2 regions of the Janibacter alkaliphilus genome follow, and region 1 is predicted to be linked to the other one. Evidence: riboswitches for the same ligand, from Rfam matches in the RefSeq annotation. Region 1 holds a riboswitch; the other holds the start of a gene.

Region 1 (14,302 bases):
TCGACCTCGACGACCTCGTCTGGGCGGAGAGCGAGCGGCTGCCCCGCGAGGTCCGGCTGCGTTCGGTCCCCACCCGCACCGTCCTCGTGGCGACCCGCGAGGGCGAGACCGCCGGGGTCACCGGCGCCTGGGACGTCGAGGTCGGCGTGCCCGACGGCCGGGGCCGCGCCCGGCTGGTGCCCGCCGACGGAGTGACCTGGGTCGGGGTGCACCCCGACCACACCCGGCGCGGGGTGCTCACCGCGCTGATCGGCAGCCAGCTGCCCGCGACCCGCGAAGCGGGGCGGGCGCTGTCTGTGCTCAAGGCCTCCGACAGCGGGATCTACGGCCGCTTCGGGTACGGCACGGCGAGCACGGTGCTGCGCGCCTCGTTCGCCGGCGGCACCACCTTCGCCGCGCCACCGGAGATCCAGGAGCTCGCCGACGCCACCCGCACCCGGCTGCAGACCGCCGGGCCAGATCTGGCGCCCCGGCTGCACGCCGCCTGGCGGCGCGCCGCCACCGACCGCGCCGGCGAGGTGGTGCGCACCGAGGCGGACCTGACGCGCAACCTCACCGACGTCCCCGAGCACCGGGGCGACCGCGAGCCGAACCGGGTGCTCGTCGCGACCCGCGACGACGAGGTCGTCGGCTTCGCGGTGGTGCGCCGCACGGTCACCGAGGAGGGCTCCGTCCTCGGCGGCCGCGCCGACGTCCCGATCGTCACCACCGCCGACGCAGCAGCCCGGCTGGCCCTGGCCCAGCGGCTGACCCGACTCGACCTGGTCACCCGCACCGACTGGTGGGTCCCGGCCGACGACCCGCTGGTGCTGTGGCAGCCGGGCTGGCCGCGCTCGCTCGCCGACGGGGTGGTCGACTCGCTGTGGCTGCGGCTGGTCGACCTGCCGGCGGCGGTCGCTCTGCGCGGCACCGCCGCCGACCTCGACGTCGTCGTCGAGGTCGCCGACCCGGTGCTCCCGGAGAACGCCGGCACCTGGCGATGGACCGCGCGCTCCGGCGAGGGCCGGCTCGAGCGCAGCGGCGAGCAGGCACAGCTGAGCGTGGATGTCGGCGACCTGGCCTCGGTCTGGCTCGGTGGGCGCAGCCTCGGCGCGCTCGCCGTCGCGGGGCGGGTGCGCGAGCACGCCCCCGGGGCGGTGGCCCGGCTCGACGCCGCGCTGCGCACCCCGGTCCTGCCCGCGCAGTCGGTGGACTTCTGAGGCGCGGCGCCCGGCACCACGCCCCGCACGACGCGAGCCCCGCAGCACGGGGGAGCGCCCGTGCCGGACGTGGCGCGGCGCGCCCGTATCCTGGCGGCCATGCCTGAGCCCGAGCCGACCCCGGCCACCTCGCCGGGTCGTCGCTCCCGCTCCCGGCGACGCGGGCGCGGGCGAGGGCGCGGCCAGGGCGGGACGAGCGGTCCGCCCGCGGCACCCGTGCCACCCCCCGTGACCCGCGACCCGGTGCCGCCCGAGCGGCTCGGCTACCCCGAGCAGCTGCCCGTCGTCGCCCGCAAGGACGACATCGCCGCGGCGCTGCGCGAGCACCAGGTGGTCGTCGTCGCCGGGGAGACCGGCTCCGGCAAGACCACCCAGCTGCCGAAGATCGCCCTCGAGATCGGTCGCGGCACCCACGGCCAGATCGGGCACACCCAGCCGCGACGGATCGCCGCCCGCAGCGTCGCCGAGCGGATCGCCCAGGAGATGGGCGTCGAGACCGGCGACCTCGTCGGCTACCAGGTGCGCTTCACCGACCGCAGCAGCACCGCCACCGCGGTGAAGGTGATGACCGACGGGATCCTGCTCAACGAGATGCAGCGGGACCGCGAGCTGCGCCGCTACGACACCCTGATCATCGACGAGGCCCACGAGCGCAGCCTCAACATCGACTTCATCCTCGGCTACCTCAAGCAGCTGCTGCCGCGCCGGCCCGACCTCAAGGTGATCATCACCTCGGCGACGATCGACCCGGAGCGCTTCGCCGCCCACTTCGCCGACGCCGACGGCCGGCCGGCGCCGATCATCGAGGTCTCCGGGCGCACCTACCCGGTCGAGGTCCGCTACCGCCCGCTGAGCCCCGACCCCCGCGACGGGCAGGACGAGGGAGACGACGGCGACGACGGCAGAGGCGCCAGCGGCGAGGACGCCGAGGAGGTCGACCAGACCACCGGCATCTGCCGCGCGGTCGAGGAGCTGTGGACCGAGCCGGAGAGCGGCGGCCCGCGAGACGTGCTCGTCTTCCTCTCCGGGGAGCGCGAGATCCGCGACGCCGCCGACGCCCTCACCGGGATGAACCTGCCGGGCACCGAGGTGCTGCCGCTCTACGCCCGGCTCTCCTCGGCCGAGCAGCACCGGGTCTTCACCAGCCATCCCGGACGCCGGATCGTGCTGGCCACCAACGTCGCCGAGACCTCGCTCACCGTCCCGGGCATCCGCTACGTCATCGACACCGGCACCGCCCGGATCTCCCGCTACAGCCAGCGCACCAAGGTGCAGCGGCTGCCGATCGAGCGGATCTCGCAGGCCTCCGCCGCCCAGCGCGCCGGCCGCTGCGGGCGCCTGGCCGACGGCGTGTGCATCCGCCTCTACAGCGAGCGCGACCACGACAGCCGACCCGAGTTCACCGACCCGGAGATCCTGCGCACCAGCCTGGCCAGCGTCATCCTGCAGATGACCTCGCTCGGCCTCGGCGACGTCTCCCGCTTCCCCTTCGTCGAGCCCCCGGACGCCCGCCAGGTGGCCGACGGGGTCCGCCTGCTCGAGGAGCTGCACGCCCTCGAGGACCGGCGGCTGACCCGCACCGGTCGATCGCTGGCGCGGCTGCCGATCGACCCCCGGCTGGGCCGGATGCTCATCGAGGCGGACCGGCTCGGCTGCACCGCCGAGGTGCTCGTCATCGTCGCCGGCCTGTCCATCCAGGACCCCCGCGAGCGGCCCGCCGAGAAGCAGGCCCAGGCCGACCAGCAGCACGCCCGCTTCCGCCGGCCCGGCTCCGACTTCGCCTCCTGGTGGAGCCTGTGGACCTATCTGCGGGAGCGGCAGGACGAGCTCTCCGGCAGCGCCTTCCGCCGGGCCTGCACCCGCGAGTTCCTGCACTACCTGCGGATCCGCGAGTGGCAGGACCTGCACGCCCAGCTGCGGCGGGCGGCCAAGGAGCAGGGCCTCGACCCCGGCCGCCGGACCAGCGCGACGGGGGCGGAGCCGGACTGGGACACGGTGCACCGGGCGCTGCTGACCGGGCTGCTCAGCCACGTCGGGGTGCGTGACGCCGATCGTCGCGACTACCTTGGCGCCCGCGGCGCCCGCTTCTCCATCCAGCCCGGCTCCGGCCTCTTCCGCAAGCAGCCCGACGTCGTCATGGCCGGCGAGCTCGTCGAGACCACCCGGCTGTGGGCCCGGACCAACGCCGCCATCGACCCCCGCTGGGCCGAGGAGGCCGGCGCCCACCTCGTGCGGCGCAGCTACTCCGAGCCGCGCTGGTCGAAGAAGGCGGCCGCCGCGCAGGCCACCGAGCGGGTCACCCTCTACGGGGTGCCCCTGGTCGCCGGGCGCACCGTCGCCTACGGCCGGATCGACCCGGAGGTCAGCCGGGACCTCTTCATCCGGGAGGCTCTCGTCGGCGGCGACTGGGACACCGACCACGAGGTGCTCGCCCGCAACCGGCGCCTGGTGCGGCGGCTGTCCGAGCTCGAGGAGCGGGCCCGGCGCCGCGACCTGCTCGTCGACGAGGAGGACATCGTCGCCTTCTACGACGCCCGGGTCCCCGCCGAGGTGGTCTCCGGGCGTCACTTCGACAGCTGGTGGAAGACGGCCCGCGTCGAGACCCCCGACCTGCTCACCCTCACCGAGGCCGACCTCACCCGGGACGACGCGACCGCGATCAGCAGCGAGGACTACCCGCGCCGCTGGCGCCAGGGCGACCTCGACCTCGCCGTGACGTACCAGTTCGAGCCCGGGGCCGCCGCCGACGGGGTCTCGGTGCACGTGCCCGTCGGGATCCTCAACCAGGTCGACCCGGCCGGTTTCGACTGGCAGGTGCCCGGCCTGCGCGCCGAGGTGGTCACCGCGATGGTGCGGGCGCTGCCCAAGGCGCTGCGCCGCCACCTCGTGCCGGCGCCGGACCACGCCGCGGCCGCGGTCGCCGAGCTCGCTGGCACCGCCGACGACCTGCCGGCGGGGACCCCGCTGGTGCAGGCCCTGGCGCCCGTGCTGGCCCGGCGCGCCGGGGTGCCGGTGGGCCCGGAGGACATCGACCTGGAGCGGGTGCCGGACCACCTGCGGATCACCTTTGTCGTCGAGGACCACAAGCGCCGGGTGCTCGGCCAGGGCAAGGATCTCGAGGTGCTGCGCGAGCAGCTGGCCGGGCACCTGCAGCAGCGGATGTCCCGGGCCGGCTCCGACCTCGAGCGCAGCGGCCTGACCGGCTGGGACCTCGGCACGCTGCCGGAGACGGTCACCCAGCGCAGCGGACGGCACACCGTCATCGGCTACCCGACCCTCGTCGACGAGGGCGACAGCGTCGCGCTGCGGGTGGTCGCCGACCCCGCCGAGGCCGAGGCGGCCCGACGCACCGGGGTGCGCCGGCTGCTGCTGCTGGGCACCACGCCGCCGTGGAAGCGGGTGCTGGCCCGGCTGACCAACGCCCAGAAGCTGGCGCTCGCGGACAACCCGCACGGCTCGGTGCCGGCGCTGCTGGAGGACTGCCTGGCCGCCGCGGTGGACGACATCGTCGCGGCGCACGTCCCCGGGACCGTCCGTGACGCCGAGAGCTTCGAGACCGCGCTGGCCGCGGTGCGCACCCACGTCGCCCAGCGGGTGCTCACCGTCGTCGGCGAGGTCGAGCCGGTGCTCGCCCGGCACGCCGAGGTGCAGCGGATGCTCACCCGGGTCGACGTGCCCGACCTGCGGATGACCGTCGCCGACGTGCGCGCCCAGGTCGGGGGACTGGTCCGCCCCGGCTTCGTCGCCGACGTCGGCCTGGCCCGGCTGCCGGACCTGCGGCGCTACCTGCGGGCGGTGCTGGTGCGCCTGGAGCGGGCCGCCGAGGACCCCCGCCGGGACGCCCGCCAGCAGGAGGGCATCGACCAGGTGGAGGCCGCCTACGCCGACCTGCTGGACGCGCTGCCGCCGTTGCGCCGCGGCGCCGACGACGTCACCGCCATCGGGTGGATGATCGAGGAGCTGCGGGTCTCGCTCTTCGCCCAGGCCCTGGGCACGCCCGGCCCGGTCTCCGCCAAGCGGGTGCGCACCGCCATCGCCGCCGTGCGGGACGGGTGACCGCAGGGAATGGCCCGGCCCACCCCTTCGTTGACCAGAGCAGATCACGACCCGACCGACAGGAGTGCCTCGTGACCGACCCCCGAGCCTTCCGCGACGACGCCGCGTCCAGCCTCTACCGCTTCGAGGTGGACGCCGATCTCGCCCGGCTGCAGCCCGGGCCGATGATCGTCGCCCTCGACGGCTTCATCGACGCCGGCCACACCCAGCGGCTGCTCGTCGACCACCTGCTGGACAGCGGTGAGCCCGAGGTGGTGGCCTCCTTCGACGTCGACTCCCTCATCGACTACCGCGGCCGCCGCCCGGCGATGGTCTTCGACGCCACCCGGTACAGCCCCTACGACGACCCGTCGCTGCTGCTCTACCGGCTGCACGACCGGGACGGCCAGACCTACTACGTGCTCAGCGGACCCGAGCCGGACTTCCGCTGGGAGGCGGTGATCGCCGCGGTGCAGCAGATCATGGACCGGCTCGGCATCACCCTGGCGGTCACCGCGCACGGCATCCCGATGGCGGTGCCGCACACCCGGCCGATCGGGATGACCGCGCACGCCACGGACGAGCGGCTCATCGACGAGCGCAAGCCGGTCTTCGGCACCGTGCAGGTGCCGGCCGGGCTGCTCTCGCTGCTCGAGCTCCGGCTGGGGGAGTCCGACCGCGACGCCGTCGGCTTCTCCATCCACGTGCCGCACTACCTGGCGCAGTCGCCCTTCCACGACGCGGCCCTGACCGGGCTCAACGCCATCGTCGACGTCACCGGGCTCAGCCTGCCCAACGACGCCCTGGCCGACGCCGCCGGCGAGAACCGGGCCGAGATCGCCCGGGAGGTCGGTGAGAACGCCGAGATCGGCGAGGCCGTCTCCGCCCTGGAGCGCCAGTACGACGTGCACCTGCGCGGTCTGGAGCGGCCCAGCCTGCTCGTCGGGGAGAGCAGCGAGCTGCCCTCGGCCGACGAGCTGGGCGCCGAGTTCGAGGACTTCCTGCGCACCGTCGATGACCCCGAGGCCTGACCGGGTCGGCCGGACGCGGCTCAGTCCACGTCCGACCAGCGCTGCACCACCTGGAGGTCGGCGACGAAGCGGACCGCGTCGTCGCCGACCCACCAGCGGGCCGCGTCCTGCAGCGAGCCCTCCACCACCGTCACCGCGGCCTGCGCGTGCTGCCGCGGGACGTGCACGATGAGCTCGTCGTGCAGGCACAGCACGATCCGGGCGTCCAGCGCGCGCAGGCCGACCCGTGCGGTGACCGCCCACACCTTGAAGAGCTCGGCCGCCGATCCCTGGATGATCGCGTTCCGCGCGAACCGGCCTCGGGCGGCGTCCCGCCAGCGCTCCTGGTCGGCGTCCGCCGCCGCTGACCGGCTGCCGGAGCCGTCCTCGACCTCGCGCGGCGCCTCGCCCGGTCCGAGCTGGGCGCGCAGCACCCGCTCGCCCAGGGAGAGGTCGGTGCGCACGGTCCGACCGCCGAAGGTGCGTACCGGCTCGCCCCGGGCGCCGGTCTCCGCCGCCGCCTGCAGCGCGCGCATCGCCACCGGGTAGGCACGCTCCAGCCCGCGCAGCGCCTCGCCCGCCGAGCCGCTGCGCTGGCCGTACATCGCGGCGAGCACCGCCACCTTCGCCACCGCCCGCTCCACGCCCAGCCGCTCGGCGACCGGGGCGTAGAGGTCGGGCTCGCGGGTGGCCGCGGCCAGGGCGCCGTCGCTGGCGACCGCCGCCAGCACCCGCGGCTCGATCTGGCCGAGGTCGGCCCGCACCAGCACGTGACCGGGCGCGGCCGCCACCGCCGGACGCAGCTCGGCGGGCAGGTTGTGCAGCCCGGCCTGGGCGGTCATCCGGCCGGCCGCCCCGTCGGCCGCGCTCCACGCGCCGCGCAACCGGTCGTCGGCGCCGACGTGCTCGCGCCGCCAGCGCCACCCGTAGGTGGTGGCCACCCGCTCGGCCTTGCGCCAGGCGAGGATCGCCGGCACCACCGGATGGGCCTCGCGGTGCGCCTCGAGCACCCACTTGCGGGTGCTGCTCACCTCCACCCCGGCCAGCGAGAGCAGCCGACGGACCCCGGCCGGGTTGCGCAGATCGATCCGCCCGGCACCGGGCACCGCCGCCAGCACCGGCGCGTCGCGGGCCTGCCGCGCGGACAGCTCGTCCTCCACCGACCGCGGCTCCGGTCCGGCCGCTGCGGTGAGCAGCCGGTCCAGCGCAGGCCGGTCGATCGGCAGCCCGGTGCGCTCCAGCTCGACGCACAGCACCGCGGCCGCCGACTCCGAGCAGGCCGTCAGCAGCGCCCGCCGGCCGCGCTCGGCGACCTGGGCGTGCTGCCACCGAGCGACCTGCAGGCCGGCCCGGGCCAGGGCCGCGCACCTCTCGTCGGTGTCCGCCCAGGCGAGGACGGACGGACGCAGGTGGCCGTCCGGGAGAACCAGCAGGTCCGCGTCCGGCTCCTCGGCGAGCAGGTCGAAGAGATCGCCGCTCGGGGCGACCGGCAGACCGGCCGTGTCGAGGTCGTGCGCCGCGGCCCAGACCCGGCCGGGCTCGGCCGCCGAGCCACCGTGCAGCAGCCGGTGCACCTCGGCGAGGTCCCAGGTGCGATCGAGCGCCGCCGTCGGTGCCGGCCCGTCGAGCAGCGCGGAGACCGAGCGCGCCGTCCACACCACCCAGCGGCCGCCGCGCCCCGCACCGGCGAGATGGCCGGCCACGTCCTCCCGCGCGGCCAGGAGCCCTCCCTCGGCGTCGACGAGCGCGGCCGCACCGTCCCGGCCGAGCACCAGCGCGCCGCCGAAGGTCACCGGCGGCGAGAGGCGCTGGCTCGTCGTCACGCCAGCGGACGCTACCGGGCGACGGTGACAGCGGCGCTGACCTGGTGCGTCACCACCCCCGGGAGGCCGAGCCGCATGGCAGGATGCCAGCGCAGCGGCGCACCGCGCCGCCACCAGACGGTGATGACGAAGGAGATGCTGTGGGTTTCATCAGCTCGATGCTGGGCCGCGACGACGAGCCGACCGGCGAGCCGGAGCCGCGCCGCAGCGCCCTGGAGCAGGCCGACGACCCCGAGCAGCAGAAGGGGCTCAACGGCGCCGCGATCAAGCTGGTCCGACAGCTGCTCGACACCGGCATCGACGGCCGTGGCCCCTTCGACCCCGCAGCCACCGTGGCCGACGCCGCGCTCGCCAAGCACTCCGGCGACGTCGAGAAGGCGGTCGACGAGGTGCTGCGCGACCACCTGCGGCTGGCCGCCGCCAACGGCTTCGTCACCAACCTCGGCGGGTTCGTCACCCTGCCCGTGGCGCTGCCGGCCAACGTGCTCGGCTTCTACGTGCTGGCCACCCGGATGGCCGCCTCGGTGGCCGCGCTGCGCGGCCACGACCTCGCCGACGACCGGATCCGCACCGCGATCCTGCTCAGCCTCGTCGGCGCCGACGCCCAGGAGGTCCTGGCCCGGGCCGGCATGGTCGCCCCGACCGGGCGGATGACGCACCTGGCCACGCAGCGGCTCCCCGGTCCCGCGCTGATGGTGATCAACAAGGGGGTCGGCTTCCGGCTGCTCGCCAGCGCCGGCCGCTCCACCTTCGCCCGCTTCGGGCGGGCCATCCCGGTGGTCGGCGGAGCCGTCGGCGCCGGTCTCGACACCTGGCTGATGAAGCAGCTCGCCGACCACGTCCGCGAGGAGTTCCCCGCGGCCGGGGAGCAGGTCGGGGCCCTCGCCCCGACTGACCGCGAGGCGCCCGGCATCGAGGGGTCCGCCGCCGGCCCGGAGCAGCCGGGGGAACACCCCTGACCTCGGGCACGTTGACCAGGGCGAGAACCTGACGGCGCCCGGGACGCGCCCAGACCTGCAGGAGGACCCATGGCCGCTCGTCGCCGTGCCCGTGCCGCCGCCACCTTCGCCCACGCCGTCGGCGAGGCGTCCGCGCCGGGCTCGCCGAGCCTGTGGCGCCGGCTGCGGGCCGTGCCGCGCCTGGTGCGCGCAGTGCGCTCGGGGGAGTACACCGGGGTGTCCTCGGCCCGGCTGATGCTGCTGCTCGCCGGGGTGGGCTACGTGGTCTCCCCGATCGACGTCGTGCCCGAGGGGCTGCTGCTCGTGCTCGGTCTGGCCGACGACGCCCTCGTCCTCGGCTGGGTCGCGCTGACCCTGGTGCAGGAGACCGAGGCCTTCCTCGCCTGGGAGCAGGCGGTGCCCTCGCACGTCGTGCGCTGAGGCGCCCTCGGTCGCCGAGCTCGCGTCGTGCACAGGCGACAGCGCGCTCCGACGCTCGTCCACAGCGGGACGGCACGCGCTGGCGCCCCGGCCGGGCCTGCTCGACGGTGGCTGCATGACCGCCATCGTTCGCGCCCGTACCCCCGCCGACCTGCTCGTGCTGCTGCCCTACCAGCTCGGCTACCACCCGCTGCGCTCCGTCGTGGTCGTCATGCTGCACGGCCGTCGGCTCGGCCTCGTGCAGCGCCTCGACCTCACCCGCGGCGAGGAGATCAGCCGGGCCGCCGCCGACGTCCTGCTCGACGTCGCCGAGCGGGAGCGGCCGGACTCGGTCGTCGTGGCCGGCTTCGAGGACCACGAGGGGGACTCCGACGACCTGCGCGCCGCGGTCGTGGGCGAGGCCCGACGACGCGGCGTCCGGGTCGCCGAGCACCTCGTCGTCCGCGACGGCCGGTGGTACGCCCCCGACTGCGACGAGGCCTGCTGCCCGACCGGTGGCGAGCCGCTGCCCGCCCCCGACGGGGTCCCGGGGGTGGCCGAGTACGTCCGTCGCGGGATCGCCCCGCTGCCCAGCCGCGACCACGTGCTCGAGAGCCTGGTCCCGATCCAGGAGGCGGAGTCCGCCGCAGCCACCGCCGCGGCCCTGGCCCGACGCCACGACCAGCCGGGCTGGCCGTCGACGGTCAGCACCACCCGGGTCTGGCGGACGATCCTCGACCTCGATCCGGCCGCGAGGCCGGTGACCGCGCTGCCGCCGGAGGCGGTGGCCGTCGCGCTGGCCTCGCTGCGCCAGATCGGCTGGCGGGACGCGCTGCTCGGCGTGCTCTGCCCCGGCGCGGTCCCCACCGAGGCCCTGGAGCAGGACGCGGTGTCTCGCGCCAGGGAGGCAGCCGCCGCCTGCCCGTGGGTCCAGGCCGAGCCGTCGCCGCCGGCGAGCGACCAGCCCGCCGACCGGGGGACGGGCCAGCCCGCCGACCGTGCGGCGGGCGACGACCTCGCCATGGTGCTGCGGCACCGGCTGGCCGACCTGCTCCGGCTGACCCCGGAGGCCGAGAGCGCGCCCCTGCTCACGGTGCTGGCGCACGTCGCCTGGTGGCAGGGAGACGGCACGGTGGCCGGTGCCTGCCTCGACGAGGCCCTCGCCGTGGAGCCGGAGCACCGGCTGGCCGGGCTCATGCTGCGGCTGCTGCAGCACGGGCTGCGACCACCGGGCTGGTCGAGCGGGTCGACCGGTCCCGACGAGGGCGGGTGAGCCTCGCGGGTCGGCCGGGAGCGGCTCGCCCACGCTCGTGCTGCCCGGGCGCACCCGCTACAGTGGCGGGCAGGTCATGAGTTCCAGCGACAAGCCCCGGCTGGCTGGACGGCAACCCTCCTCGCGATGGGGTGCCCCGGGTGATGACCGGGCCGTATCGCAGCGGTACGGCAAGGCGAGCCCGAGGGAGACCTCCCATGAGCATCACCCACCAGCCACCGGCCACCGGCGCCGCCTGCTGGCGTGACGGCGACGACCCCGGCGACCGGCTCTTCGCCCACCTGGGGGAGCTGACGCTGGAGTCCGGGGTGCGGCTGCCCGAGGTGACCCTGGCCTACGAGACCTGGGGCCGGCTCTCGCCCTCCGGCGACAACGCGGTGCTCGTCGAGCACGCCCTCACCGGGGACAGCCACGTCGCCGGCGGCGTCGGTCCTGGCCACCCGACGCCGGGATGGTGGACCGACCTCGTCGGCCCCGGGCTGCCGCTGGACACCGACCGCTGGTTCGTCGTCGCCCCGAACGTCCTCGGCGGGTGCCAGGGCAGCACCGGACCCAGCTCGCCGGCGCCGGACGGCCGACCGTGGGGCAGCCGCTTCCCGCAGGTGACCGTCCGTGACCAGGTCGCCGCCGAGGCCCGCCTCGCCGAGCAGCTCGGCCTGCGACGGTGGCGCGCCGTGCTCGGCGGATCGATGGGCGGGATGCGCTCGCTGGAGTGGGTCACCAGCCACCCCGACCGGGTCCAGGCCGCTCTCGTGCTGGCCAGCACGGGGTACGCCAGCGCCGAGCAGATCGGCTGGTCGCAGGCGCAGATCCTGGCGATCCGCAACGATCCCGACTTCGCCGACGGCGACTACTACGGCACCGGTCGGTCCCCGGAGGCCGGGCTGGCGATCGCCCGCCAGATCGCGCACGTGACCTACCGCAGCGAGCTGGAGCTGCACGAGCGCTTCGGGCGGGACGAGCAGCCCGGGGGAGCGGGGCGGCGGTTCGCCGTGGAGAGCTACCTGGACCACCACGGCGCCAAGCTCGCGGCCCGCTTCGACGCCAACTCCTACATCGCGCTCTCCGAGGCGATGAACTCCCACGACGTCGGCCGCGGGCGCGGCGGGCTGCAGGCCGCGCTGGCCCCCTTCGCCGGCCGTCTGGTCGTCGCGCCGATCGACTCCGACCGGCTCTACCCGCCGCGGCTGTCCGAGGAGATCGTCGCGGCCAGCCCGAGCGCCGAGCTGCGTCCGGTGCGCTCGCTGGTCGGGCACGACGCCTTCCTCACCGAGAGCGACCAGGTGGGTCGGATCATCCGCGACCTCCTGGGGTGAGCGCCTCGCCACGGGCAGGTGCGGACGCGGCTGCCGGGAGCAGCCGCGCAGGCTTGCGCCGGGTGTAGCGTCAGGCCTGCAACGACTGCCGCGGGAGCGAGGAGAGATCAGATGACCGTCGTGGTGGGCTACGTCTCGACCAACGAGGGCCGGGCGGCCCTGGACCGCGCGCTCGAGGAGTGCCGGCTGCGCGGTGACAACCTCGTCGTCATCCACTCCGACCGCGGCGGCCCCTCGCTGTCCCGCGAGTCGGCGCAGAAGAGCGACAGCCAGCTCGAGGAGCTGCGCGGCGAGCTCGCCGGCAGCGGCGTCGAGGTGGACGTGCGCGGCCTCGTCCGCGGCAACGAGCCGGCCGAAGACCTCATCGCGGTGGCCGAGGAGGTCGGCGCCGAGCTGATCGTCATCGGTCTGCGCCGCCGTACCCCGGTGGGCAAGCTCATCCTCGGCTCCAACGCGCAGCGGGTGCTGCTGGACGCGCCGTGCGCCGTCCTGGCGGTCAAGGCGACCGCCTGACCTGCAGCGACGCCCCTGTCACGGGGAGCGGGCATAACGCGTCGCGGTCCGTCGTTTTATAATGGTGTCCGAGCACTTCCGGACATCAGATCCGGGGACCGGGACGCAGGGGTCGGGGAGGCCCGACGCGGCCGGTTCACATCATCCGTGACGAAAGGTTGTCGGTGTCCGCTGCCCCCACGCGTCCGAACCAGGAGCAGGGCGCACTGCCCCGCGAGTTCAGCCATCCGGCCCTGCAGCAGCTGGTCCGGCAGGGCCGGACGACCGGGTCCATCACCGGCGACCAGCTGCAGTCCGCATTCACCGAGGCCGGCGTGACGCCGTCCCGCGGCAAGGCCGTCCTCCGCGCGCTGGACGACCAGGGAATCGAGGTACAGGTGACACCGACCAAGCGTTCCACCACCAAGAAGGCGTCCGCGAAGAAGACGCCCGCCAAGAAGGCGCCGGCCACGAAGAAGGCCGCCAGCTCCGGCACCAGGGCGTCGGCGACGAAGAAGTCTGCGACCGCCCCGGCCGAGGAGGAGACCAGCACCGGCAGCGCCCCGGCGAAGAAGACCGCCAAGGCCGCCACGACGAAGAAGGCGGCCGCCTCGGCCACCGCGAAGAAGGCCACGGCGAAGAAGACCACGGCGAAGAAGGCGGCCGCCAAGAAGGCGGCCGCGAAGGCCACCTCGGGTGCTGCGGAGGCCGGCGCGGACAGCGACGAGGTCACCGAGACCGAGGACGTCGACGGGGAGCCCACCGACGAGGACGTCAGCGCCGAGGCGGAGACGCCCGACACCGACGGTGACGCCGAGGCCAGCACCGACACCGACAGCGAGGACGACTCCGGGGACGGCGAGACCACCGACGCCGGGGCCGAGGTCGCCAAGACCGAAGAGGCCGTCGCGGCCGGAGGTCCGACCCGGGCCGCGCCCGAGGAGGCCGGTGGCTTCACCCTCTCCAACGACGATGACGAGGACGCCCCCGCCCAGCAGGTCGTCACCGCCGGTGCCACCGCGGACCCGGTCAAGGACTACCTCAAGCAGATCGGCAAGGTCGCCCTGCTCAACGCCGAGCAGGAGGTCGAGCTCGCCAAGCGGATCGAGGCCGGCCTCTTCGCCGAGGAGAAGCTCGCCGGCGACGACAAGATCGACATGAAGCTCAAGCGTGAGCTGTGGTGGATCTCCCAGGACGGCAAGAACGCCAAGAACCACCTGCTCGAGGCCAACCTGCGCCTCGTGGTGTCGCTGGCCAAGCGGTACACCGGTCGCGGGATGCTCTTCCTCGACCTCATCCAGGAGGGCAACCTCGGCCTGATCCGCGCGGTCGAGAAGTTCGACTACACCAAGGGCTACAAGTTCTCCACGTACGCCACCTGGTGGATCCGGCAGGCGATCACCCGGGCGATGGCCGACCAGGCCCGCACCATCCGCATCCCGGTGCACATGGTCGAGGTCATCAACAAGCTGGCCCGCGTGCAGCGCCAGATGCTCCAGGACCTGGGCCGCGAGCCCACCCCGGAGGAGCTGGCCAAGGAGCTCGACATGACCCCGGAGAAGGTCGTCGAGGTGCAGAAGTACGGCCGCGAGCCGATCTCCCTGCACACCCCGCTGGGTGAGGACGGCGACTCCGAGTTCGGCGACCTCATCGAGGACTCCGAGGCGGTCGTGCCCTCCGACGCGGTCAGCTTCACGCTGCTGCAGGAGCAGCTGCACTCGGTGCTGGACACCCTCTCCGAGCGCGAGGCCGGCGTCGTCTCGATGCGCTTCGGGCTGACCGACGGCCAGCCGAAG
Region 2 (14,302 bases), 880 kb from region 1:
ACGCCTGCCATGGCCGGGGGCTGGGACATCATGCGCCAGACCTCCAACGGCGGCTGGGAGGTGTGGGACTCGGTCGCCTCCGGCAGCGAGCGCAGCATCGCCGGTCTCTATGCCGGCGACATCGACAACAACTTCAACGTCATCCGCAGCTTCAAGCTGCGCGGCTACCCCTTCGCCGGCGACAAGTCCCGCTACGTCGAGTCGTCGTGGATCGCCCGGGCCGAGGCGGTCAGGCTCTTCGGCTTCCTCTGGCGGTGGCAGTGCCACACGCCGCTGCAGAACCCGGACGCCGGCCCGCACAACATGCCATGACCTCGACGACGCCCTCCGAGCCGGGGACCGAGGACGGCCGACGCCCTGGTGCGCTCGGCAGGGTCCTGCGGTGGCCGCTCCTCGTGCTGCTCGTCGTCCTCTGCCTCGTCCTCGTCGTCACGGTGGCCTACCCGCGCGCCCGCGGCTACGTGCCGCTGACGATCCTGTCGGGCTCGATGGAGCCGACCTACCCGGCCGGCAGCCAGGTCTTTGTCGAGCCCGTCGAGACGGTCGAGGAGGCCGAGGAGAAGATCGGGGTCGGCACCACGATCACCTTCATGCCGTACCCGGACGACCCGACCCTGGTCACCCACCGGGTCGTCGAGGTCTCCTACGGCACGGACGGGAAGCCCCGGTACACCACCCAGGGCGACGCCAACGAGACTCCGGACGAGACCGAGATCGGCCAGCAGCAGGCCCGCGGCGTCGTCCGCTACCACGTGCCGTGGATCGGGCACGTCGCCTCCAGCATGGACGCCGAGCGCAAGGGTCTCCTGGCGACCGGGCTGGCCGTGGCCCTCTTCGCCTACGCGCTGTGGAACCTCGGGTCCGCGGCCCGGGACCGCCGCCGGCACCAGGCGGTGAGCGACGATGCGGACTGAGCTGCTCGGAGCCGTGGGGGCGATGGTGCTGCTCGCGCCACCGGCGGCGGCGGCCGAGCCCAACCTCCTGCTCTCCCGCGACGGTCAGACCTGGGCGCCCTCCCTGTCGGGGTCGCTGCTCGACGAGGACGCGCGGATCGTCCCCGGGGGATCGACCCGGGCAGACCTCTGGGTGCGCAACGACTCCGACGAGACCACGACCCTGAGCGTCATCACCCGTGGCGTGACCACCTCGCTCCCGGCGGGCACGGCGGAGGACGACACCTTCCGGGTCCGGGTGTCCGGAGTGAGCGTGCCCGCCGAGCAGCCGGACGGCTGCCGGCTGCTGACGACCGGACCGCTGGCTCCGGGGGAGCGGCGTCCGATCCCGGTCTCGGTCGAGCTGCCGAGCACCTCGGGCAACATCAGCGAGCGGGAGTCGGTCACGCTGGGCATGGAGGTGCGGCTGGCTCCGGGACAGACGGGCACCCCGTGCGTGCAGCCCGGATCCGGCGACGGTGACGGCGACGGGGACGGCGACGGCGACGGTGACGGCGACGGCGACGGCGTGGGCAGCGGAGACGGTGCAGGCAACGGAGACGGCGCTGGCAGTGACGATGGGGCGGGCAACGGCGACGGCTCGGGCAGCGCTGGTGGCGGCTCGGGCAGCGACGACGGCGCGGCCAGCGCTGGTGGCGACAGAGGTGGCGTCGGGACGGGCGAGCCGACGGGGACCGCCGGTGACGGTGGCAGCGAGACGACGCCGCAGACGCCGGGGCAGGTCGCGACGGACGGCGGCCCCTTCGCGCGTGGCGCCTGGGATCAACCCCTCGGGCTCGGCGTGATCGTCGCCGCGGTGGCGGTGTGGCTCAGGAGGCGAGCGCGAGAGCGGTCAGCGCCACCAGCCAGCTGACGAAGCTGCCGACGAGGAAGTACTCGGTGACCTTGTCGATGCCGCTCGGCCCCGCCGCGGTATCGTCCGGCCGGTCGCTGGACCCGGCTCCGGGGGAGGGGTGCGCGCGCAGCTCCGGCCACCGGATCAGACCCTTGGCGGCGATGACCAGACCGGCCGCGGTGACCTCGCCGGCCAGCCCCAGGCCGAGGATGAAGAGGCGCTCCAGCGGTCCGAGGAGCCGCCCGCCGCGCAGCTCCTGATCGGCCCCGTCGACCGAGGGCGCCGCCTCCATCGCCCCGGTCGCGACGAGCACCAGCCGCACGACGACGTTGCCCGTGGCCAGCTGCACCAGGGCCAGGCCGAGCACGAGCATCGCCTGCTCCGGCGCGACCTCCCAGGGCAGGTCTGCCCACCGGGCCCAGCCGTCGATCCAGCCGCCCACCGGCGGTGCCCACCCGGCGAGCGCCAGCTGCAGCACCAGGCCGAGGCCCAGGGCAGCGAGCGGCAGCACGTAGCCCACGGACCCGGGTACCCGCGGGCCGACGTCGCCGACCAGGGCGGCGCGGCTGAGCAGCATCCAGCTGACGAGCGAGACGACGGCCAGGAGGGTCAGGGCGATACCGCCGACGACGGCGAGCAGACCGGCGGCCGCGGCGAGCGCGAGGACCGTCACGACCCCGACGACGGTGGCGACCAGCCAGCCGCGGCGGCCCTGGCCGTCGCTGCCCGGCGGGCTGTCCGGGGCGGCCAGCGCGGCGCGCACCAGGTCGGCCAGGCCGACCCCGACGAGCAGCACGGCGAGGACGCTCATGCGCCTGGCTCCGTCGACCGCCCGGGCGCGGTGGTGCCGTCCGTGCCGGCGCCCACGCTCGCCAGCGAGGCGATCACCTGCATCAGCACCCCGACCTCGCCCCGGTAGCGCTGCGAGACCGCGGAGGGCGAGATGCCCTGCTCGGCGGCGATGTCGGACTGGGTACGGCCTGCCATGAGTCCCTCGAGGATCTGTCGGGAGCGGTCGTCGAGCGAGCCTGCCAGGTAGTCCCGACAGCGCAGGGCGGCGTCGACCGCGGCCGGGTCGGGGGCGTCGTCGGCGCGGCTGCGGTAGGCGGTGCGCAGGCCGGTCCACGCCTGCTGTCGCTGCTCCTGCGCCACCGCGGTGATCGCCTCGCGGGCGTCCCACCAGCCCGGCCCGTCCTGGATCTCGTCGTCGAGGGCGGTCACCGGGCCCCAGCCCAGGCCGAAGCGCATGTCGACCTCCGGGGCGAGCGCGGCGCGCAGCCGCCAGGTGGCCTGCAGGGCCGCCCCGAGGGTGGCGTAGGTCGCCTGCAGCTCGTCTCCCACGGTGACCCGGGGCGGCTCCAGCACCCCGTCGTCCGCCGCGACCTCGGCGAGGGCTGCGGTCAGGCGCCGGTGCAGCGCGGCCCGGTCGGGGCTGCGGCGCGATCCCACGACGTCCCCGATGAGCGTCGCGACAGCGACGGCCTTCATCTCGCTCATGTGAAGAGCATATCTTCATTTCGCCCAGATGAAGCCTGTGGCTTGTGTCAGCCCGTGCCGGCGCGCCGCCGCTCCACCCAGGCGAAGCCGTCGCGCTGCTCGCGGTGCACCTCGGGCCAGACCGCCTCGTCGAGCTCCGGGTAGGTCACCGAGCCGGCGGGTGCCAGGTCCACCTCGGTGAGCAGCAGCCGGTCGGCCCGCTCCAGGGTCTGCCGGTAGATCTCGCCGCCACCGACGACGAAGACCTCGTCGCCCCCTTCACCGTCGGCGGCCAGCGCCAGCGCTTCGTCTACGCTGCGTGTCACCCGCACCTGCTCCCCGGCCGGGGCGAGCGAGGGGTCGCGGCTGAGGACGATCGAGCGGCGTCCGGGCAGCGCGCCCATCGAGTCGAAGGTGCGCCGGCCCATGATCATCGGGTGGCCCATGGTCTGGCGCTTGAACCAGCGCAGGTCCTCGGGCAGGTGCCAGGGCATGCCGGTTCCGTCGCCGATGACCCGGTTGCGGCCGAGGGCGGCGATGTGGGTGATCCGCGGTCCGGCTGGCATGCCCGCTCCTCAGACCGCGATCGGGGCCTTGATGCCCGGCTCGGCGACGTAGCCGACGAGCCGGAAGTCCTCCAGCTCGTAGGCGTCGATGCTGGGCCGGGGGGCGATCTCCATGGTCGGCAGCGGGTGCGGCTGCCGGGTGAGCTGCAGGTCGGCCTGCTCGAGGTGGTTGAGGTAGAGGTGCGCGTCCCCGAGGGTGTGCACGAGGTCGCCGACCTCGAGGTCGGTCTGCTGGGCGACGAGCATCGTCAGCAGCGCGTAGGAGGCGATGTTGAAGGGGACGCCGAGGAAGATGTCGGCGCTGCGCTGGTAGAGCTGGCAGGACAGCCGGCCCCGCTCCTGCCCCGGTGCGGGCGGGGCGACGTAGAACTGGAAGAGGCTGTGGCACGGCGGCAGCGCCATCTGGTCCACCTCGGCCACGTTCCACGCCGAGACGATGTGCCGTCGGCTGTCCGGGTTCGTCCGGATGGACTCGATGACCTTGGCGATCTGGTCGACGTGCCGCCCGTCGGGGGTGGGCCAGCTGCGCCACTGGTGCCCATAGACCGGGCCCAGCTCGCCGTCCTCGTCGGCCCACTCGTCCCAGATGGAGATGCCGCGCTCCTGCAGCCAGCGCACGTTGGTGTCGCCGCGCAGGAACCACAGCAGCTCGCCGATGATCGAGCGCAGGTGCAGCTTCTTCGTCGTCAGCACCGGGAAGCCCTCGGTGAGGTCGAAGCGCATCTGGTGACCGAAGACGCTGCGGGTGCCGGTGCCGGTGCGGTCCGACTTCTCCACCCCGTGGTCTCGGACGTGCTCGAGCAGCTCGAGGTACTGACGCATGCGGCGAATCTACCCGGCCGCGCCGCGGTGCCTGGTCAGCGGCCTCAGGGTCAGGCGATACGCTCCGGGCATGCCTGACACCACCCCCTTCGGTCGCGTCGCGACAGCGATGGTGACCCCGATGACCCCCGACGGTGCCGTCGACGAAGGGGGCGTGCGCGCGGTCGCTCGCCACCTCGTCGAGACCGGTCACGACGGCATCGTCGTCAACGGCACCACCGGCGAGTCGGCCACCCTGACCGAGGACGAGAGCATCGAGGCGGTGCGCCTGGTCGTCGACGAGGTCGGTGACCAGGTCGCCGTCGTCGCCGGCGTCGGCTCGAACGACACCCGGCACAGCGTCGAGATGGCTCGCCGCTCCGCCGACGTCGGGGCGCGCTCGCTGCTGCTCGTCACGCCCTACTACAACAAGCCCACCCAGGCCGGGGTGATCGCGCACTGCACCGCGGTCGCCGACGCCACCGACCTGCCGGTGATGCTCTACGACATCCCCGGCCGCACCGCCATCCCCTTCACCACCGAGACCCTCGTCGCGCTGGACGCGCACCCGCGGATCCAGGCGGTCAAGGACGCCAAGGGCGATCTCGCCGCGACGTCCGAGGTGCTCGCCCGCACCGACCACCTGATCTACTCCGGCGAGGACGCCCTCACCCTGCCGCTGCTGGCGATCGGCGCGGTCGGCATGGTCTCGGTCACCGGCCATGTGGCCGGCCGGGAGCACGTCGAGCTGCTCGCCGCCACCGAGCGCGGCGACCTGGCCACCGCCCGCCAGATCCACACCCGCCTGCTGCCGCTGGTCCAGGCGATGATGACCACCTCGCAGGGAGCGATCATGGCCAAGGCCGCGCTCGTCGAGCTCGGGGTGATCGACCACGCCACGGTCCGGCTGCCGCTGGTCGAGGGACCACCGGAGCACCTGGAGATCCTTCGGAAGGGGATGGCCGCCTCCGGCCTGGCGGTGACCGCATGAGCCACCCGCACCCCGACCTCGGCACCCCCCGCAAGCTCTCGAAGCACGCCGTCCGCGTCGTCCCGCTCGGCGGGCTCGGCGAGATCGGCCGCAACATGACGGTCATCGAGCAGGGCGGCCAGCTGCTCATCGTCGACTGCGGCGTCCTCTTCCCGGACGACCACCAGCCCGGCGTCGACCTCATCCTCCCCGACTTCTCCTACATCGAGGACCGGCTGGACGACATCCAGGCGGTGATCCTCACCCACGGCCACGAGGACCACATCGGCGCCGTGCCCTACCTGCTGCGGCTCAAGCCGGACCTGCCGCTGGTCGGCTCCCAGCTGACCCTGGCCCTGGTCGAGGCCAAGCTCAAGGAGCACAAGATCACCCCCTACACCCTCGGCGTGGCCGAGGGGCGCCGGGAGGTCTTCGGCAACTTCGACTGCGAGTTCATCGCCGTCAACCACTCGATCCCGGACGCGCTGGCCGTCTTCGTCCGCACCCCGGCCGGCACCCTGCTGCACACCGGCGACTTCAAGATGGACCAGCTGCCGCTGGACCGGCGGATCACCGACCTGCGCGCCTTCGCCCGGGCCGGCGAGGAGGGGGTCGACCTCTTCCTCACCGACTCCACCAACGCCACCGTGCCCGGCTTCACCGCCCCGGAGAAGGACATCTCGCAGGCGATCGACAAGGTCTTCCGCGGGGCCGAGCGGCGGATCATCGCCGCCTGCTTCTCCAGCCATGTGCACCGCGTGCAGCAGGTGCTCGACGCCGCCGAGAAGGCGGGCCGCAAGGTCGCCTTCGTCGGCCGCTCGATGATCCGCAACATGGGCATCGCCTCCGAGCTGGGGCACCTGCACGTGCCCGACGGGGTGCTCGTCGACGTCAAGCAGCTCGACCAGCTGCCTGACGACAAGGTCGTGCTCATCTGCACCGGCAGCCAGGGCGAGCCGATGGCCGCGCTGAACCGGATGGCCAACCGCGATCACCGGATCGACGTCGGGGTCGACGACACGATCATGCTGCTGTCCTCGCCGATCCCCGGCAACGAGGGCTCGGTGTGGCGGGTCATCAACGGGCTGATGCGCCTCGGTGCGCACGTCGTGCACAGCGGCGGGCCGGACCGGGTGCACGTCTCCGGGCACGCCAGCGCCGGCGAGCTGCTCTACATCTACAACGTCGTCCAGCCCAAGAACGTCATGCCGGTGCACGGCGAGTGGCGCCACCTGGTGGCCAACCGCGACCTGGCGATCGCCACCGGGGTGCACCCCGACCACGTGCCGCTGGCCGAGGACGGGGTGGTCGTCGACCTCGTCGACGGGCGGGCCCGGGTGGCCGGCGCGGTGCCCTGCGGCTACGTCTACGTCGACGGCTCCAGCGTCGGCGAGACCGACGAGGACCTGCTCAAGGACCGGCGCATCCTGCGCGACGAGGGCTTCATCTCGGTGATGGTGGTCGTCGACTCCACCACCGGGAAGATCGTCGCCGGCCCGGAGATCACCGCCCGCGGCTTCTCCGAGGGCGAGGAGATCTTCGACCAGGTGCGGCCGAAGATCGTCAAGGCGATCGAGGATGCGGCCGCCAAGGGCACCACCGATCCCCACCAGCTGCAGCAGGTGGTGCGTCGCGCCGTCGGCAGCTGGGTCGGCGGCAAGATCCGTCGCCGGCCGATGATCCTGCCGGTGGTCGTCGAGGCCTGAGCCCCGCGCACCGCTGCGCCCCCGTCACCTCGGTGGCGGGGGCGCAGCGGTGTCGGTGCTGGTGGGGCGGGTCGGGCCCGGGAGGGTCACCAGGGGAGCGGCGCCTCCTCGGCGGCACCGACGCCGACCGGCTGCCAGGTGCCGTCCGCGCCGCGGGCGTACTCCCAGCGCGGGCCCGCGCCGGCGAGCTCGCGGATCGCGGCCACGAGACGGGTGACGTGCTCGGGCCGGTTGCCCAGGCCGAGGCTGACCCGGACGGCGGTCCCGGCACCGGTGCCGTCGACCGGGCCGGCGCAGCCCCCTTCGCTCTGGTCCTGGAGCAGCTCGGTCACCAGCGGGTGCGCGCAGAACTTGCCGTCGCGCACCCCGATGCCGTGCTCCCGGGAGAGGGCGGTGGCGACGAGGTCGGCGGGCAGCCCGTCGAGCGTGAAGGTCACCACCGGCACCCGCGGCTGCGCGGACGAGAAGATGCTGTACGTGCGGACCCCGTCGATCGCCTCCAGGGCGTCGACCAGCCCGTCGAAGAGGTGCGCCTCGTGGGCCTCGATCGCCTCGCGGTGGCGGCGGAAGGTGGCGCAGGCGGCGGCCAGGGCGACCGCGCCGAGGACGTTCGGGCTGCCCCCTTCGTGCCGGGCCGCGCCGGTGCGCCAGGTGGCGCCGCTGGGGCCGACCTCGGCCGTGGCGCCGCCCCCGGGCAGGTAGGGCGGCGCCGCGTCCAGCCAGTCGGCGCGACCGACGAGGACGCCGGTGCCGTAGGGGGCATAGACCTTGTGGCCGGAGAAGGCGAGGTAGTCGGCGCCGAGCGCGGTCAGGTCCACCGCGCGGTGCGGGGCCAGCTGGGCCGCGTCGACGACGATGCGGGCGCCGTGGGCGTGGGCGAGGTCGGCCAGGCGGCGGACCGGCCACAGCTCGCCGGTGACGTTCGAGGCGGCGGTGACGACGACCAGCACGGGCCGGTCGGTCCGCGCCTGCAGCGCTCGCTCGAGCGCGTCGGCGGCGGCGTCCTCGCTGCGCGGGACCGGCAGGCGGGTGGTGCGCCCGGCCGGCCAGGGCAGCAGCGAGGCGTGGTGCTCGGAGTCGAAGACGACGACCTCGGTGCCCTCGGGCAGGGCCCCGGCGAGCAGGGTCATGGCGTCGGTGGTCTGCCGGGTGAAGATCACCTCGTCGCCGGGGCGGGCGCCGACGAAGCGGGCCACCTCCTCGCGGGCCGCCTCGTAGTAGCGGCTGGAGACCTGGGAGGCGTGCCCCTTGCCGCGGTGCACCGAGGCGTAGCTGCGGGTGGCGGTGTCGACGGCCTGCTTGACCGCGGTCAGCGCCGGTGCGGAAGCGCCGTGGTCGAGGTTGGCGTGCTCCACCGTGCGCCCGTCGAGGGTCGCGCAGGGCAGCCCGGCGGCGACGGTGGCCGGGACGGGGGTGCCCGTCACGGCGTGCAGCAGGGGAGCCTCGGTGCGGTGCGGGCGGGTCTGGGTGGCCACTGACATGTGCGTCTCTCCTGGTCCTCACCGGACCCGGGCGGTGACCTCGAGTCCGCGCTTGCCGCGCGACGGTCGACGCACGGCCTGGTCGTCACCCGGAGCACCCCACCGCGGTTGGAGGGTTGCCGGCCAGCGAGCCGGGGCTTTGCGCTGGCGCTCATGACCTGTGCAGGAGAGTAGCAAGGTCTGGGCGGGCCGTCGTGCAGGGTGCGGCGCGTCTTGGCATCCGGGACGCGGGGCAGGGGGCTTGTCGTGGGCGGGTCGTGGGTGGAGGTGATGCGCCGCCCTTCGCTCGGGTGGAGGTGATGGGGCGCGCTCTGGCGCGTGCGGACACCTCCACCGGGGTCGCCCTTCGATCGGGTGGAGGTGATGGGGCGCGCTCTGGCGCGTCGGGATACCTCCACCCGCACGCCCTTCACCCGGGTGGAGGTGATGGGGCGCGCTCTGGCGCGTGGGGATACCTCCACCGGGGTCGCCCTTCACCCGGGTGGAGGTGATGGGGCGCGCTCTGGCGCGTGGGGATACCTCCACCGATGCGAAGGAGAGACGAAGCGAGGGGACCCGGGTCAGCTGACGAGCAGCAGCGTGACCAGGCTGCCGACGAGCAGGTAGGGCCCGAAGGCGAGGTGGGTGCTGCGGTCCGCCCGTCGGGTCGCCACGAGGGCCAGTGCGGCGAGGCCGCCGAGCAGGAACGAGCCGTAGAGGCCGAGGAGCACCGGGGACCAGCCGAACCAGGCCAGCAGCGGGGCCAGGGTGAGCACCAGCTTGGCGTCGCCCATGCCGAGCCCGCGCGACCCGGTGAGCAGGCTGGCCAGGACGAAGAGGCCGCCCAGGACGAGCAGTGCCAGGCCGGCGCGGCGCAGGTCGGGCCACCGGTCGGTCGTGGCCGCCGCCATCGTGAGCAGCGCCCACGTCGTCGGGGCGAGCGGCAGGGTGAGGACGTTCGGCAGACGGTGCACGTCGGCGTCGACGGCGACGAGGGTGGGGCTGACCGCGGCCAGCAGCATCGCCGCCGCAGCGACCCCCCAGGGCTGGTCCGCGGCGGCCACCGCGAGCGCGGCGACGATCAGCGGGGTCGCGGCGAGGACCCAGGTGTGCCGCGGCAGCGGGCCGGTCTCGTCCTCGCGGCGGTACCGGCCGGTGCGCGTCCAGGTGCCGGCGAGCGCGAGGCCGGCGAGGCCCACGGCGACAGCGGTGACGGCGATCAGCACGGTGGCAGCGTAGTCAGCGGCCTCGTGCACGGCGGGTCGGTCGGTCTCGGCTGTGGACGAGGTGACGTTCCGGTGCGGTCGCGGTGCCCCCTTCGCCAGCTCGGCCGGAGGGCCCACGAGAAGGTGCCTCGGCGGCACCCGCACCCGAGAACCTCTCGCTCCCCGGAGAAGCCTTATGAGGTGACCGAGCCTTTATCGGGTTACCCGATAAAGGGGTGACGGGAGGGGTGGTGCGCGTGGGACACGTGTGAAGAGGGTGACGATCGCCTACCCTGCCAGCATGGCCACACCTACCGGCAGCTCCACCCGGTCCCGCGACGGCGCCTCCCGCGGACCCGGGCGGCCGGCGCGCTCGACCTCGACCCGCCCTACCGCGACGACCAGTCGCGCCAAGGGGAGCGGGCGCACCTCGGGGGGCAGCGCAGGCGCGGCCCGCAAGACGTCCGCCAAGACCACCTCTGCCAAGGGCTCGGCCCGCAAGAGCACCGGCAAGGGCACCAGCCGCCCCACGACCTCCCGCACCAGGACGGCGAAGGGCGGCGGCCTCCCGCTGCCGGTCCAGGCCGTGACCGCCACCTGGAACGGGGTGGCCGGCGCCGCTGGCGCCAGCGTCCGCAAGGTGGGCCAGAGCGCCAGCGAGCTCGACCCCGAGCACCGCCGCGACGGTCTGGGGCTGCTGCTCGTGGGCCTCGCCGTCGTCGTCGCCGCCCGCGAGTGGTGGGGTCTGGACGGTCTCGTCGGCGACGTCGTGCACGCCGTCGCCGCCGGCACCTTCGGCCTCGTCGCCTACGCCCTGCCGGTGGTACTCGTCGCCCTCGGCTGGCGGCTGCTGCGCGGCGCCGACCCGGTCGCCAGCGGACGGGTCGGCCTCGGCCTGGGCATGCTCGCCCTCTCCGTCTGTGGCCTCACCCACATCGTCGAGGGCCTGCCCCAGCCGCCCGACGGCGCCAGCGGCATGCGCTCGGCCGGCGGGATCGTCGGCTTCCTCGCCTCCGACCCGCTGGTCACCGGCCTGACCACCTGGCCCGCGGTCATCCTGCTCGTCCTGCTGGGCCTCTTCAGCCTGCTCGTGCTCACCGGCACCCCGCTGCGCGAGGTGCCGGTCCGGGCCGCCTACTTGCGGGCCGCGGTCACCGGCGAGCCCCCGCAGCAGGCCGCGCCGCCGGTCGAGGACGCCCCGCAGCAGGCCGTCCGGCGGGCACGCCGACGCCGCCCCGACGACGACGCCGCCTCCGGCGAGCGGGACGGGGACACCGCCTACGAGCAGGCCGCCGAGGTGGCCCCGGCCGAGCAGCCGCGCCGCAAGAAGGCCCGCCCGGCGAGCACGGCCGTGCCGGAGACCGCCGAGCCCGACCAGGTTCCGGCACCGGTCGCCGACGGCCCCCGGCCCGGCGAGAAGCGCCCCATGCCCAACGCCGTGCAGCCTGCCGCCGGGTCGAAGGGGGAGGACAAGACCACCCTGCAGGCGCCGCCCACCGCGCAGCTGCCGCAGCGCGTCGAGCAGCTCGCGCTGGCCGGCGACGTCACCTACACCCTCCCGGACAGCACCAACCTCAAGCAGGGCGCGCCGCACAAGGAGCGCTCCGCGGCCAACGACCAGGTCGTCGAGTCGCTGACCACCGTCCTCGACGAGTTCGGCATCGACGCCCAGGTCACCGGCTTCCACCGCGGTCCCACGGTCACCCGGTACGTCGTCGAGCTCGGCCCCGGCGTCAAGGTCGAGCGGGTCACCGCGCTGAGCAAGAACATCGCCTACGCGGTGGCCTCGGCCGACGTGCGCATCCTCAGCCCGATCCCCGGCAAGTCGGCCATCGGCATCGAGATCCCGAATGCCGACAAGGAGATGGTCTGCCTCGGCGACGTGCTGCGCAGCGACGTGGCCCGGCACAACGAGCACCCGATGGTCATGGGTGTCGGCAAGGACGTCGAGGGCGGCTACGTCATAGCCAACCTGGCGAAGATGCCGCACATCCTCGTCGCCGGCGCCACCGGCTCCGGCAAGAGCTCCTTCGTCAACTCGATGATCACCTCGATCCTCATGCGGTCCACCCCGGACGAGGTGCGGATGGTGCTCATCGACCCCAAGCGCGTCGAGCTGACCGCCTACGAGGGCATCCCGCACCTCATCACCCCGATCATCACCAACGCCAAGAAGGCGGCCGAGGCGCTGCAGTGGGTCGTGCGCGAGATGGACATGCGCTACGACGACCTCGCCGCCTCCGGGTACAAGCACATCGACGACTACAACAAGGCCGTGCGGGCCGGGAAGGTGCAGCCGATCCCGGGCAGCGAGCGGGTCATCCAGCCCTACCCCTACCTGCTGGTCATCGTCGACGAGCTCGCCGACCTCATGATGGTCGCCCCCCGCGACGTCGAGGACTCGATCGTCCGGATCACCCAGCTCGCCCGGGCCGCCGGCATCCACCTCGTGCTGGCCACCCAGCGCCCGTCCGTGGACGTCGTCACCGGCCTCATCAAGGCCAACGTGCCCAGCCGGATGGCCTTCGCCACCTCCAGCCTCGCCGACAGCCGGGTCGTCCTCGACCAGCCCGGCGCGGAGAAGCTGCTCGGGCAGGGCGACGCGCTCTTCCTGCCGATGGGCAAGTCCAAGCCGATGCGTGTCCAGGGCGCCTGGGTCGCCGAGAGCGAGATCCACGACGTCGTGGGTCACGTCACCGGCCAGCTCACCCCGAGCTACCGCGAGGACGTCGTCCCGGACGCCCCGAAGAAGCAGATCGACGAGGACATCGGCGACGACCTCGACGTGCTGCTGCAGGCGGCCGAGCTGGTCGTCAACACCCAGTTCGGGTCGACCTCCATGCTGCAGCGCAAGCTGCGCGTCGGCTTCGCCAAGGCCGGCCGGCTCATGGACCTGCTGGAGTCCCGCGGCGTCGTCGGCCCCTCGGAGGGCTCCAAGGCCCGCGACGTGCTGGTCACCCCCGACGACCTGCCGACCACGCTGGCCCGGATGCGCGGCGAGGAGGTGCCCGACGCCGACGAGCCCGCCGCGGCATCCGCCGACGGTGCCGACGAGGCAGGCGACGAGACCGGTCCGGCCGAGGGCGACGAGCCCTTCGCCGAGCCGGGCGCGGCCGAGGCCGAGACGACCGCGGCGGCGACCCCGGACCGCTACGCCGAGGACCCCATCGGCACCGACATCCCCGCCGACGACGACGAGGACGAGGACGCGTGGCAGCTCACCGGCCGGTGAGCCCGCCCACCTAGTCTGTCGTCATGTCCCAGCAGGAGTGGTACGCGCCCAAGCAGCCGCTGTCCGGGCGCGCCTACTGGATGGCGGTCATCCGCAAGCAGCCGTCGGCGATCCTGCTGGCCGTCCAGCTCTTCGCCGTGCTCATGCTGCCCTTCCTCGAGGGCCAGTTCTGGGGGCGGCTCGCCTTCGTCGTCATCAGCTTCGTCGCGGTGACCACCGCAGCCGGGGTCATCCGCTCCACCGACGCGCTCAGCTGGCTGGCCCTGGGCATCGGCCTGCCCGCCGTGGCGATGGAGGCCTGGAGCGTCATCGACCCGGACAACACCATCGTCGGGGTCACCGGCCACATCGCCCTGGCGGTCTTCTACTTCTACGTCGCCTACGGGCTGGTCAGCTACGTCTTCTCCGACAACTGGGTGACCAGCGACGAGCTCTTCGCCGTCGGCGCCGCCTTCACCGTGCTGCTGTTCGGCTTCGCCTACCTCTACGTCGGCATCCAGAGCGCCTGGCCGGGCTCCTTCAGCGGCTACGACGGGGAAGGGCGGCGCTCCTTCCTCGAGCTGCTGTACTTCTCCGGGGCCAACCTCACCGGAGTCGGGCTGACCGACGTCGGCGCGGTCAAGCCGCACGCCCGGGCGATCACCATCGTCGAGCAGCTCACCGGCGTCATGTACGTCGCCATGGTCATCTCCCGCCTGGTCGCGCTCACCGTGGCCAAGGCGCGCCGCTGAGGAGAGCGCCCGCGCGCGCCACCTAGAGTGGTGCTCATGCCTGAAGCCCGCAGCGTCGCCGTGGTCACCCTCGGCTGCACCCGCAACGACGTCGACTCCGAGGAGCTCGCCGGTCGGCTCGCGGGGGAGGGCTGGACGCTCGTCGACGACGCCGCCGACGCCGACGTGGCCGTGGTCAACACCTGCGGCTTCATCGAGCAGGCGAAGAAGGACTCCATCGACGCCATCCTCGAGGCCGGGGACCTGCGCGGCCAGGCCCGCACCCAGAAGGTGGTGGCCGTCGGCTGCCTCGCCGAGCGCTACGGCGCCGAGCTCGCCGAGGAGCTGCCCGAGGCGGACGCGGTGCTCGGCTTCGACAGCTACGCCG

Evidence for each region. Region 1 has a riboswitch for S-adenosylmethionine ahead of metX (homoserine O-acetyltransferase MetX). Riboswitches for the same ligand answer to the same signal wherever they lie in the genome.
Region 2: linked by a shared signal. The riboswitch ahead of BJY28_RS14955 (aminotransferase class V-fold PLP-dependent enzyme) and the one ahead of metX (homoserine O-acetyltransferase MetX) in region 1 are both predicted to bind S-adenosylmethionine.

Annotation. Positions count from the first base shown of each region.
Region 1 is NZ_JACBZX010000001.1:2,274,362-2,288,663, forward strand. Features, by position in the region: gene BJY28_RS10960 (GNAT family N-acetyltransferase) at 1-1,199, shown strand, start outside; gene hrpA (ATP-dependent RNA helicase HrpA) at 1,299-5,255, shown strand; gene BJY28_RS10970 (PAC2 family protein) at 5,327-6,265, shown strand; gene BJY28_RS10975 (DNA polymerase) at 6,286-8,067, opposite strand; gene BJY28_RS10980 (EcsC family protein) at 8,208-9,026, shown strand; gene BJY28_RS10985 (YkvA family protein) at 9,096-9,446, shown strand; gene BJY28_RS10990 (DUF4192 domain-containing protein) at 9,562-10,698, shown strand; SAM riboswitch class IV at 10,771-10,880, shown strand; gene metX (homoserine O-acetyltransferase MetX) at 10,896-12,014, shown strand; gene BJY28_RS11000 (universal stress protein) at 12,126-12,527, shown strand; gene BJY28_RS11005 (RNA polymerase sigma factor) at 12,692-14,302, shown strand, end outside.
Region 2 is NZ_JACBZX010000001.1:3,152,655-3,166,956, reverse strand. Features, by position in the region: gene BJY28_RS15000 (hypothetical protein) at 1-312, shown strand, start outside; gene BJY28_RS14995 (signal peptidase I) at 309-914, shown strand; gene BJY28_RS14990 (hypothetical protein) at 904-1,806, shown strand; gene BJY28_RS14985 (hypothetical protein) at 1,763-2,599, opposite strand; gene BJY28_RS14980 (SatD family protein) at 2,596-3,285, opposite strand; gene BJY28_RS14975 (dihydrofolate reductase) at 3,333-3,830, opposite strand; gene BJY28_RS14970 (thymidylate synthase) at 3,840-4,652, opposite strand; gene dapA (4-hydroxy-tetrahydrodipicolinate synthase) at 4,723-5,622, shown strand; gene BJY28_RS14960 (ribonuclease J) at 5,619-7,307, shown strand; gene BJY28_RS14955 (aminotransferase class V-fold PLP-dependent enzyme) at 7,394-8,788, opposite strand; SAM riboswitch class IV at 8,832-8,947, opposite strand; gene BJY28_RS14950 (prepilin peptidase) at 9,349-9,993, opposite strand; gene BJY28_RS14945 (FtsK/SpoIIIE family DNA translocase) at 10,274-13,204, shown strand; gene BJY28_RS14940 (ion channel) at 13,228-13,935, shown strand; gene rimO (30S ribosomal protein S12 methylthiotransferase RimO) at 13,972-14,302, shown strand, end outside.